Regions from separate parts of the Paenibacillus sp. 2TAB19 genome, predicted to be linked through region 2. Evidence: riboswitches for the same ligand, from Rfam matches in the RefSeq annotation. Region 2 holds a riboswitch; the other holds the start of a gene.
The links. Region 2 has a riboswitch for thiamine pyrophosphate ahead of AB4Z33_RS20170 (ABC transporter substrate-binding protein). Riboswitches for the same ligand answer to the same signal wherever they lie in the genome.
Positions count from the first base shown of each region.

Region 1: it holds a riboswitch for thiamine pyrophosphate, as region 2 does, so the genes downstream of both, AB4Z33_RS17300 (acetylornithine deacetylase) here and AB4Z33_RS20170 (ABC transporter substrate-binding protein) in region 2, are expected to answer to the same signal.

Region 1 covers NZ_JBFRGE010000036.1:29,254-33,900, reverse strand. The annotation lists gene AB4Z33_RS17315 (ABC transporter permease) at 1-395, opposite strand, end outside; gene AB4Z33_RS17310 (ABC transporter ATP-binding protein) at 392-1,213, opposite strand; gene tenA (thiaminase II) at 1,201-1,872, opposite strand; gene AB4Z33_RS17300 (acetylornithine deacetylase) at 1,853-3,208, opposite strand; TPP riboswitch at 3,276-3,385, opposite strand; gene AB4Z33_RS17295 (GNAT family N-acetyltransferase) at 3,672-4,148, opposite strand; partial or broken gene AB4Z33_RS17290 (DUF1259 domain-containing protein) at 4,414-4,647, opposite strand, start outside.
Region 2 covers NZ_JBFRGE010000047.1:42,381-47,027, forward strand. The annotation lists gene AB4Z33_RS20160 (Ger(x)C family spore germination protein) at 1-352, shown strand, start outside; gene AB4Z33_RS20165 (GerAB/ArcD/ProY family transporter) at 369-1,481, shown strand; TPP riboswitch at 1,555-1,670, shown strand; gene AB4Z33_RS20170 (ABC transporter substrate-binding protein) at 1,893-2,939, shown strand; gene AB4Z33_RS20175 (thiamine-binding protein) at 2,968-3,270, shown strand; gene AB4Z33_RS20180 (ABC transporter permease) at 3,260-4,042, shown strand; gene AB4Z33_RS20185 (ABC transporter ATP-binding protein) at 4,045-4,647, shown strand, end outside.

The sequences.
Region 1 (4,647 bases), on a different contig from region 2:
AAGAACGTAAACAAGATCACGACGGCAACCTTGCTCCATATTTCATAACCAAACCACATCACCATAATCGGCGATAAGGCGATAATGGGAATCGTTTGGGACATGACAAGGAGCGGATAGATCGTCTTCTTGGCTAAGCCCGAGCTTTCGATCCATACGGCAGCCAGCACGCCGAATACGGCGGAAATTCCGAGCCCTAGCAATGCCTCTCCCAGGGTAACGGCAAAATGTTTGCCCAGCACCCGTCCGTTGTCCCACATGGATACAAATACATCCGACAGTTTAGGAATGATATAATGCGGAATATCGAAAATGGTCGTTCCGGCTTCCCACCCGGCAACCAGCAGCAATCCGAAAACAAGCACAGGCCCATAAGCCGAAAGGCTGCGTTTCATGTCCTTCCTCCTTCAGAAGCGCGAGCACCGCGTCCAATCATCCCTAGCAGCTGTCGCTTCAAGTCTATGAATGCCTCATCCAGCGCAATATCATAGTTGCGAGGGCGGGGCAGACTTACGGCAAGCTCGCTAAGCGTTGCAATCGGTGATTGCGCAGCCACAAGCACCCGATCGGATAACAGCAGCGCTTCGTCTACGTCATGGGTGATGAACAGAATCGTTTTGCGGTGCTGCTCCCATACCTGCAGCAGCCATTCTTGCATGCCGACCCTAGTCAGCGCATCCAAAGCGCTGAAGGGCTCGTCTAGCAGAAACAGCTCCCCTCCCCCTAACAGGGAACGCAAGAACGATACTCTTTGGCGCATGCCGCCGGACAGCTCATGCGGATATTTGTGCTCCGTCCCTTCCAGCCCTAAGCCCGGAAGCAGCTCCATGACTTGACGACGAGCTTCACGCTTCGTTGTCCCTCCTAGTTCCAGCCCTAATGCAGCATTATCCAGCACGGTCCTCCAAGGCATGAGGCAATCCTTTTGGGGCATATAACCGATGTTCCCACCTTTCGACGCAACTGCAGCGGAGTAACCCGCCGCTCCTATAGCAATCGTTCCAGCCTGTGGGGTCAGTAATCCGCTCAATAATCGGAACAGGGTAGTCTTGCCTTTGCCGCTTGCCGCTAGAATACTGACGAACTCGCCTGGCCTAATATCGAAATCCAGCGCGTCGAACAAGGGAGGCTCTCCGGGAAAGGAGAATCGAAGGCCGCGAACCGACAGAGCGGGCGGGCGTTCTTCTATGTTACGTATGCTCAAACCGGCCACTCCTCTTGCCGGTAGGCCATATCCCAGAACATATACTCAAGCTTGGACGCGACGACGAAGCGTTCCTCCAGCGTAGCAAGTTCCTGCTCGGGAAGCCCCTCCGCGAGCCGATCCATCAGACCGATACACCAATCGGTAAGCGCCCCGAATTCCTCGGAGCTGTACATTAAGATCCATTCCCGATACAGCGGGTGGTCCAAAGCGCCGGGAACCTTCGAGTAAGCGACACCGATCTCCCGGTAGCTCCACATGCATGGGAGCAGAGCTGCCACTACTTCTGAAAGCGGCCCTTGCGAAGCGGTGTCCAGCAAATACTTCGTATACGCAACCGTGGTCGGAGAAGGACGCGTCTGCGCAAGCGCCTCGCGCGTTACGCCGAAGCGCTCCGCGTATTGCCGATGAAGCTCCATCTCCACGTTCAGCGTAGAATGAAGCAGCTCCGCGAACTTCACCATCGTGTCGAGATCCCGTGCTTTCATGCTGCCTATCGCGAACATCTTGGCATAATCGATCAGGTACACATAATCCTGTTTGAGATAATAGATAAAGCGCTCGGGATCTAGTGTTCCGTCTCGTAGTTCCGTCAGGAACGGATGAGCGTGACTCTTACTCCATATCTCTTCGGCCGAACGGTACAGCCTATCGCTGAATCGGTTCATTCGTATCCACGCCCCTTTCATCATGATTCAAGGCTGATCGCCCGCTCTCCGTCATTTCCGGCTTTATCCGATTGCACCAGTCCGCAATAAAAGCAATCATTACTTTCACGTAATCGATCAGCTCTTGCCAGTCTGTACTCTCGTCTACGGAATGAGCCTTTGCAAGCTCACCCGGACCGTAGATAAGCGCCTCGATTCCTGCCCGTCCCAGCCAGCCTGCATCCGTCACAGACGGGCTCATACCGACGGCAGGCGCAACGCCGAGCACTTCTTGATGGATGGCGGACAATGCTTTCAGCCCTTCGCCTTCCGTATCCAGCACTAATGACGGGAATATCTCTCCCCGTTCCTCGATCATCGAACGGCCTCCCCAGCGGAAGGTAGGAGGATGATTCCTCAACCATGGATCCCCCTCTGCGACTCTTAGCAGATGCTCCTCGATTTCGGCGGCTACCGTTTCATAGTCCTCGTTCGGATAAAAGTGTACCGTAATCCATAGAGAGCATCGGTCTGCTACGAATGCCGCATGACGGCCTCCCTCGATAACCGCCGGATTGATCGTATTCGAGCCAGCCGGGAAACCCGGATAAGATTTGGTCACCGCGAAGTGTCGCTCCAGCTCTTGAAGTCCGGCGATTAGCTTGACCATCTTCTCGATCGCGCTGGCGCCTTGAACGCCGCCGCCCGCGTGAATCATTCGCGATCTCATCCCGTCATGGTAGGTGACCGGACTTTGTACCGTAACCCAGCCGGTAATGACTCCGCCTTGTCCTTGGATGGCCAGCCCGCTCGTATCCGCGACTACGGCTAGATCCGCCTTATATCCTCGCTCCATGCAAGCCCGAGTTCCTGCCTCGCCTGCCTCTTCTCCAATGACCGAATGAAACAGCAAATCTCCTTTAAGCTCTACTCCCGCTTCCTCAAGCAGCTTCACGGCGAACAGAAGGGCAGCGAGCCCCCCTTTCATATCCGCCGTTCCTCTGCCGTAAGCTCTGCCATCCTTCATCGTTAGTTTGAATGGATCACCTTGCCACTCCCGCGTATCCCCTACTTCGGCTACGTCCATGTGGCCATTGAGCAGCAAGCTTTGATAGTGATCCCGCTGAGTGCCCGGTTTAACCGCGGTAACATTCGGATCGCCGGGGTACACCTCCCACAATTCCGTTTCGAAGCCGCTTTTCTGAAGCTGTTCCTCTAGATACCGCTGTGCCTCTAACGTATTTCGCGCGGGGGGGCTAACGGTAGGAAAAGCAATCAAATCAGCCAATAGAGCAAACAGTTCATCCTGTCTCTCCTCCGCTTGCTGCTGTACCTTGGTAATGATAGAATCAATCATTTTTAGTCTCCTTCGCTTGGCAGAAGGCGCGAACAACAGAAAAAAACCATTCGAGAATAAACGAATGGTTACGATTCGATAAGTTCTCTACGCCAGCATTACCTGGATCAGATTAACGGTCAGGGAAATACGTTCCCTATCTCAGCCGGACTTCATCCAGCACCCATACTCTATTAAATTAACACTACTATAGCTCACAAGTAAGTTTTTGGCAACAACAGTTAATTCATCCCCCCCTTGCTGGCAGCTCTGTAGGGTAACGGACAAAATAGCCCCTTAAACGAACAATCGACTGTTTTCGGAGGGCTAATGGACAGAAGCGACGCTAAGATGGCATATGAATGCTGTTTTGATTCATTACGTGCGTGTAACGTACCTTAATGTCCATTAGAAACGGTACCTAGCATAAAATGATCGCTGAGCGTTCGTAGTGTCCATTAGAAGAAACGAAGCCAAAACCATACTAATTATAGGTCATCCATGCCGTACTTCCCAGAACCTCGAAGCCCATCTTAAACCAAAAGTTACGCGATTTATCTAAGGTGTACACGTACATTGTTTTATTAGGATATTTCGCTTTAAGCCAGTTCATAAAGAAAGCCGCATATCCACTACCCTCATATTCCTTCAGAACATCCAGCGCTTCAATGAATATAAAATCAGATTTGTTTTTAATATCAATATAGAAATCCTTCTCCAGATACTTCTCGTCATCGCTAAAATAATCTTTTTCCGCCTTGTGGATTAACTGTTTCCCATTAGCGTATTCCCAAATCACGCCGTAGCCGACCATATTAGAGCCAGCTTCAATCAAATGTATTTCTTTCGGAATTTCCGAGCTATCCTTCTTGCTGAGTTCCCCAGCATGATAACCGGATTTCAATTCGCCTAATAAGGTCTGCATGTCTTGGTCAAATGGTTTCGAAATAATGGCAGGCATTTTGTTTTATCTCCCTTTGCTCTCTCTTCTCTCYACACTATTGTATCAAATCATGCTGTCTTAACAAAATAAACAGGAAGCGGATCGAGGGATCGTTCCGTTTCCTGTTTGATATTTGTGTCGATTCTTATTATTTACGCCTACGAAGCTTGCGCTTGCTCTTGCCACTCTTTTTAGTCAGTTTGATCGCGCCTTGACCGCCTTGATTCGAGTTTGCCCGTATGTGAAGAGAATGCATTTGCTTGTTTATAATTCCGATCAAAAATTAACGAGCAGCTACCATATTTAATGCTAGCCTCACTTTTCTAGCAAATATAAGCGGCTTCACTACTGTTTCAATATTGATATAAATCAAATTATGCCTGTCTAATAACCATTCGTTATGGACGGACGACACCTTTACACCTTGACTACGAATAGCCAGCAGGAAAGTATTTACCTCTTCTCTTGAAATGCCGCTCTTCCTAAACATAGAGCCTTTCCTGTCTTCGCATTTAAG
Region 2 (4,647 bases):
CAAGTGGACGATGCATATTGAGACAAAAGCGGAAGGCACGCTGCTCGAGTACAACTGCAGCGGCGACATGAATAAGCCGAAAGAAGTAGACCAGACCGCGCAAGTGATAGCCGAGACAATCAAAGCGACGATGGAAAACGGTTGGAAAGCTGTTTTGGGATATAAGGCGGATGTGGTTGGTTTCGGTAATATCATTCATCAGAGGCATCCGGACGCTTGGAAGCAGATGAAGGGGGATTGGCCTGACTTATTTGCAGAGATGGAAGTGAAGATTGACGTAAAGGTGAAAGTGAATTCAGCGGGCATGAGCGGCGGCGGATTTAAGAAACTGCAGGAGAAGGCGCGTTCATAGACGGAAAGGAGATGCCATGCAGCAGATCGGCAAACAACAGTTGTATATTCTGATTATTGTTTTCTTAATCGGCAGCACGCCGCTGTTCGAGCTCGGCATCAAAGCGAAGCCCGATTCATGGCTTGCGATGACGATGGCTGCGGTCATCGGATTGCTGTTGACCGTTGTTTATGTGACGGTGCAGAAGCGCGCGCCCGAAGCGGGACTCGGCGAGCTGATCTTGATGCATTTTGGCAAATGGCTCGGCGGAGCGGTTGGACTTGTCTATGCGCTATGGTTCGCCTATGAATCGATGCGTAATGTGCGAGACGTAGGGGAACTGACGAATATGGCACTCTTGACCGTGACGCCCAAATGGATGATTATGCTGCTCATTCTGTTTGTCGCTGCGTACACGGTCAGCAAGGGGCTTGAGGTGTTCGTGCGTGTTACACAGCTGCTGTTCCCGATTGCGGGGATCAGCTATTTGTTTATTATTTTGCTGTTGTTTATCGCGAAGCTGCCTGATATTCACCAGTTGCTACCGCTGATGGAGAACGGGATAGGCCCGATTGCGAAGGCGGCGTTTCCGGATCTGGTTTCGTTTCCTTTTGGGCAAATGGTCATTTTTCTTGTCTATTGGAAATATTTGAAGGAGAAGCAAGTGCTGCGGAAGGTCACCTTCTGGGCGCAAGTGGGCGTATCTGCCTTTTTGATTTTTATGAATATGCTCGTGATGAGCGTACTGGGCCTCTCCTTGTCTGAGGTTACGGCGCTGCCGCTGCTGCAGGCGGTTCAATTGATTCGGTTGGCGAATTTCCTCGAGCGGCTGGACGTTATCGTTACGCTGCTGCTATACATCGGACTCTATGTAAAAATGACGGCACTGTACTTGGCGGCGGTCCTTACGCTTAAGGAAGTGACGGGGGCGGCTTACCGTCATTTGGTCTGGCCAGTCGGGATGGTCATCTACGCTGCATCGTTTCTGGAACCGAATAATACGTATCATATATGGCTAGGGTTCGATGTGACGCTGAAAATCGTTCCGTTATTCCAAATCGTGCTGCCGCTGCTTCTGCTGATCGTCGGTGTGCGCAAACGGTACAAGAAGGCGGCGCAGCAGCATTCCGACGCAGGGCAAACGGGTTAATGCCGACCTTCTAGCTTCAAAAAAAGATAGCTATTTAGTCGGGATTTGCTATAATAGGCATATTGACGAAACCGAATATGTTCCGGGGAGCTGGTTAGGCCGGCTGAGAGGGGATTTATGTATATGCAATCCCGACCCTATAAACCTGATCTGGATAATGCCAGCGTAGGGAAGATAAGCTTTGCGCGTTTCATGCAAGGGACGACCGTTAGATCGTGCTTCTAACGTCATGCCGAAGCAGCGTGCATAGGCGCAGCCGAATTTCAGGCGTCCTTCCATACGGGAGGACGCTTTTTTGCATGCGGCAGCGGCCGATCGCACGGGGGCAACCAACCGGACACAGACAAGATATCCTTTCGATTCGTTTCGTTTCGACAAAATAAAGAGATACAGGGAGAGGGAGACAGCAGGATGAAGAAACAAACTGGACGAATGACTTGGAGGCTTACGGCGCTGTTAATGGCGCTCGTTATCGTACTTGCAGGCTGCGGCGCGAACAGCAATAAGCCGGAGAGCGGCAACGCGGGAGAGAATGAAGGGAGCGGCGCGGATAAGCCGCTGACGAAAGTACAGGTCGTGCTCGACTGGACGCCGAACACGAATCATACGGGGCTGTATGTGGCTCGGGATAAAGGGTTCTTCAAGGAGCAGGGGCTTGACGTTGAAATTATTCAGCCGGGCGAGAGCGGCGCTGACCAAATGGTCGCTTCCGGCAACGTACAATTCGGCGTCAGCTATCAGGAGTCGATCACCATGGCTCGTATCGCGGGCGTACCGCTCGTATCGCTCGCGGCAGTCATTCAGCATAACACGTCGGGCTTCGCTTCGCCTGTCGATAAAGGCATCGATTCGCCGAAGAAGTTCGAAGGCAAAACATACGGCGGCTGGGGCGCTCCGCTTGAGGAAGCGGTCATTGATTCACTCATGCAAGAGGAGCAAGCGGATGTGAAGAAGGTTAATATTATGAGCATCGGCGACGGCGATTTCTTCACGGCTGTTAAGCGTGATATCGACTTCGCTTGGATATATTACGCGTGGACGGGCGTCGAGGCCGAGCTGCGCGGCGAGAAAATCAATATGGTATATTTGACCGATTATAGCGACAAGCTGGACTATTATACACCGGTGCTTGCGACAAGCGAGAAGCTGATCGCTAAAGATCCGGAGCTCGTTAAGGCGTTCGTTGCGGGCGCTGCGGCAGGCTACCAATATGCGATCGACAATCCGGAGGATGCGGCCGAAGTATTGATTCAGGCAGAGCCGGATCTGAATGCCGAGCTCGTTCGCGCGAGCCAAAAGTGGTTGAGTCCGAAATACCAGGACGATGCCGCGCAATGGGGCGAGCAGAAGCTGAGCGTATGGGAAAATTATGCGAACTGGATGTTCGACCACAAGCTGCTGGAGAAGGAGCTTGAGGCGGACAAAGCGTTTACGAACGACTTTTTGCCTAAGAAATAATTCATACTGACGAAAGCAGGGGAAACGAATGGCTAATGCACTGGTAAGCATACAAATATTGCCGACGACGCCGGGCGGAGAAAGCGTCATTCCGTACGTCGATCGGGCGATTGACATCATTAAGGCAGCGGGCGTGCCCTACCGGGTAGCTCCGCTGGAGACGACAATGGAAGGCGAGCTGAGCTCTTTGCTAGGGGTTGTGCAGCAGATGAGCGAAGCGATGGCAGAGATGGGCTGTCCGTCCGTTATTTCGCAAGTGAAAATCTACTATAATCCGGCAAACGGCGCTTCGATGGGCAGATTGCTGGAGAAATATCCAGATGGGCAATAAGTCGGGCGTATGGGCAAAGGTATGGCCGCCGGTAATCGTTATCGCTGTACTGCTGGCTTGCTGGCAGGCGGTGACGATGTGGGGACAGGTCGATCAATGGCTGCTTCCCAGCCCATTATCGATCGTACAGGAGGCGGCCTCGGCGAACGTATGGCCGCGGTTAGCGGAACATACCGGTGCGACGCTGCGGCTTACGCTGCTCGGATTTGCAGGCGGATCGGCGGCGGGCTTCTTGCTCGCCGCTTTGCTGCATCTAATTCCGGGTTTGCGTACCGCAGTCTACCCGCTCCTCGTCGTTTCGCAGAACGTCCCGATCGTCGTGATCGGCCCGCTGCTTACGATGTGGCTCGGCTACACGCTGCTGCCGAAGGTGCTGCTCGTTATGATGGTATGCTTCTTCCCAATCTCGGTAGCCATGCTTAGCGGCCTCACGAATACAGATCCGCAGTTGCGCAATTATTTGCAAATGATCGGCACGGGCAAGTGGCAGCTGTTCTGGAAGCTGGAGCTGCCCCATGCCGTCATTCATCTGTTCTCGGGGCTTAAGCTTGCGGCATCCTATAGCGTACTTAGCGCGATTGTCGCGGAGTGGCTCGGCACGAATAAGGGACTGGGCTACTTCATGCAGCTGTCGGCCAAAGGGTTCATGCCGGAGCGGGTATTCGCGTCGGTATTCATCATCGTGGCGCTTAGCCTGTCGCTGTTCGGCTTGATGACGCTGGCCGAGAAGCTGCTCTTGCGCTGGCGTCCTGCCAAGAAGGAGGGAAACTAGCAATGAGCGATATAACAGATCAAGAGCGACGAACGACGATGGCTGCAGGTGCTGGAGCGGCTGGAGCTGTTGCCAAAGCGCTGGAGGTTAAATCGGTCAGCAAAAGCTTCGGCAAAGGAACAGCCGTGAAGGAAGTGCTCGGAGGGCTGTCGCTGACGGTCGGCGAAGGGGAATTCGTCTCCATCGTCGGGCCGTCAGGAAGCGGCAAGTCGACGCTGTTCCAGGTCATCGGCGGCTTGGAGCGTCCGACTAGCGGCGAGATATGGATCGATGGCCAGCAGGCGACGGGACAGACGGGGCATATCTCGTATATGCCCCAGCAATCGTCGCTGCTGCCGTGGCAGACGGTAGCCGGCAATATTGAACTGTCGCTGACGATCGCTGGCATGGAGCGCAAGGAAGCGAAGCGCAGCACGGAGGAGTGGCTGCGCCGCATCGGGCTTGAGGAATATGCAAAGAGTTATCCGCATGTTCTCTCGGGGGGCATGCAGCAGCGCGTATCCTTCTTGCGGGCGCTGTTGTCGCCGCAGCGGCTCATGCTGCTTGATGAGCCGTTCGGTTCGCTCGATGCGCTGACGCGGCTGCAGATGCAGAAGTGGCTGTTG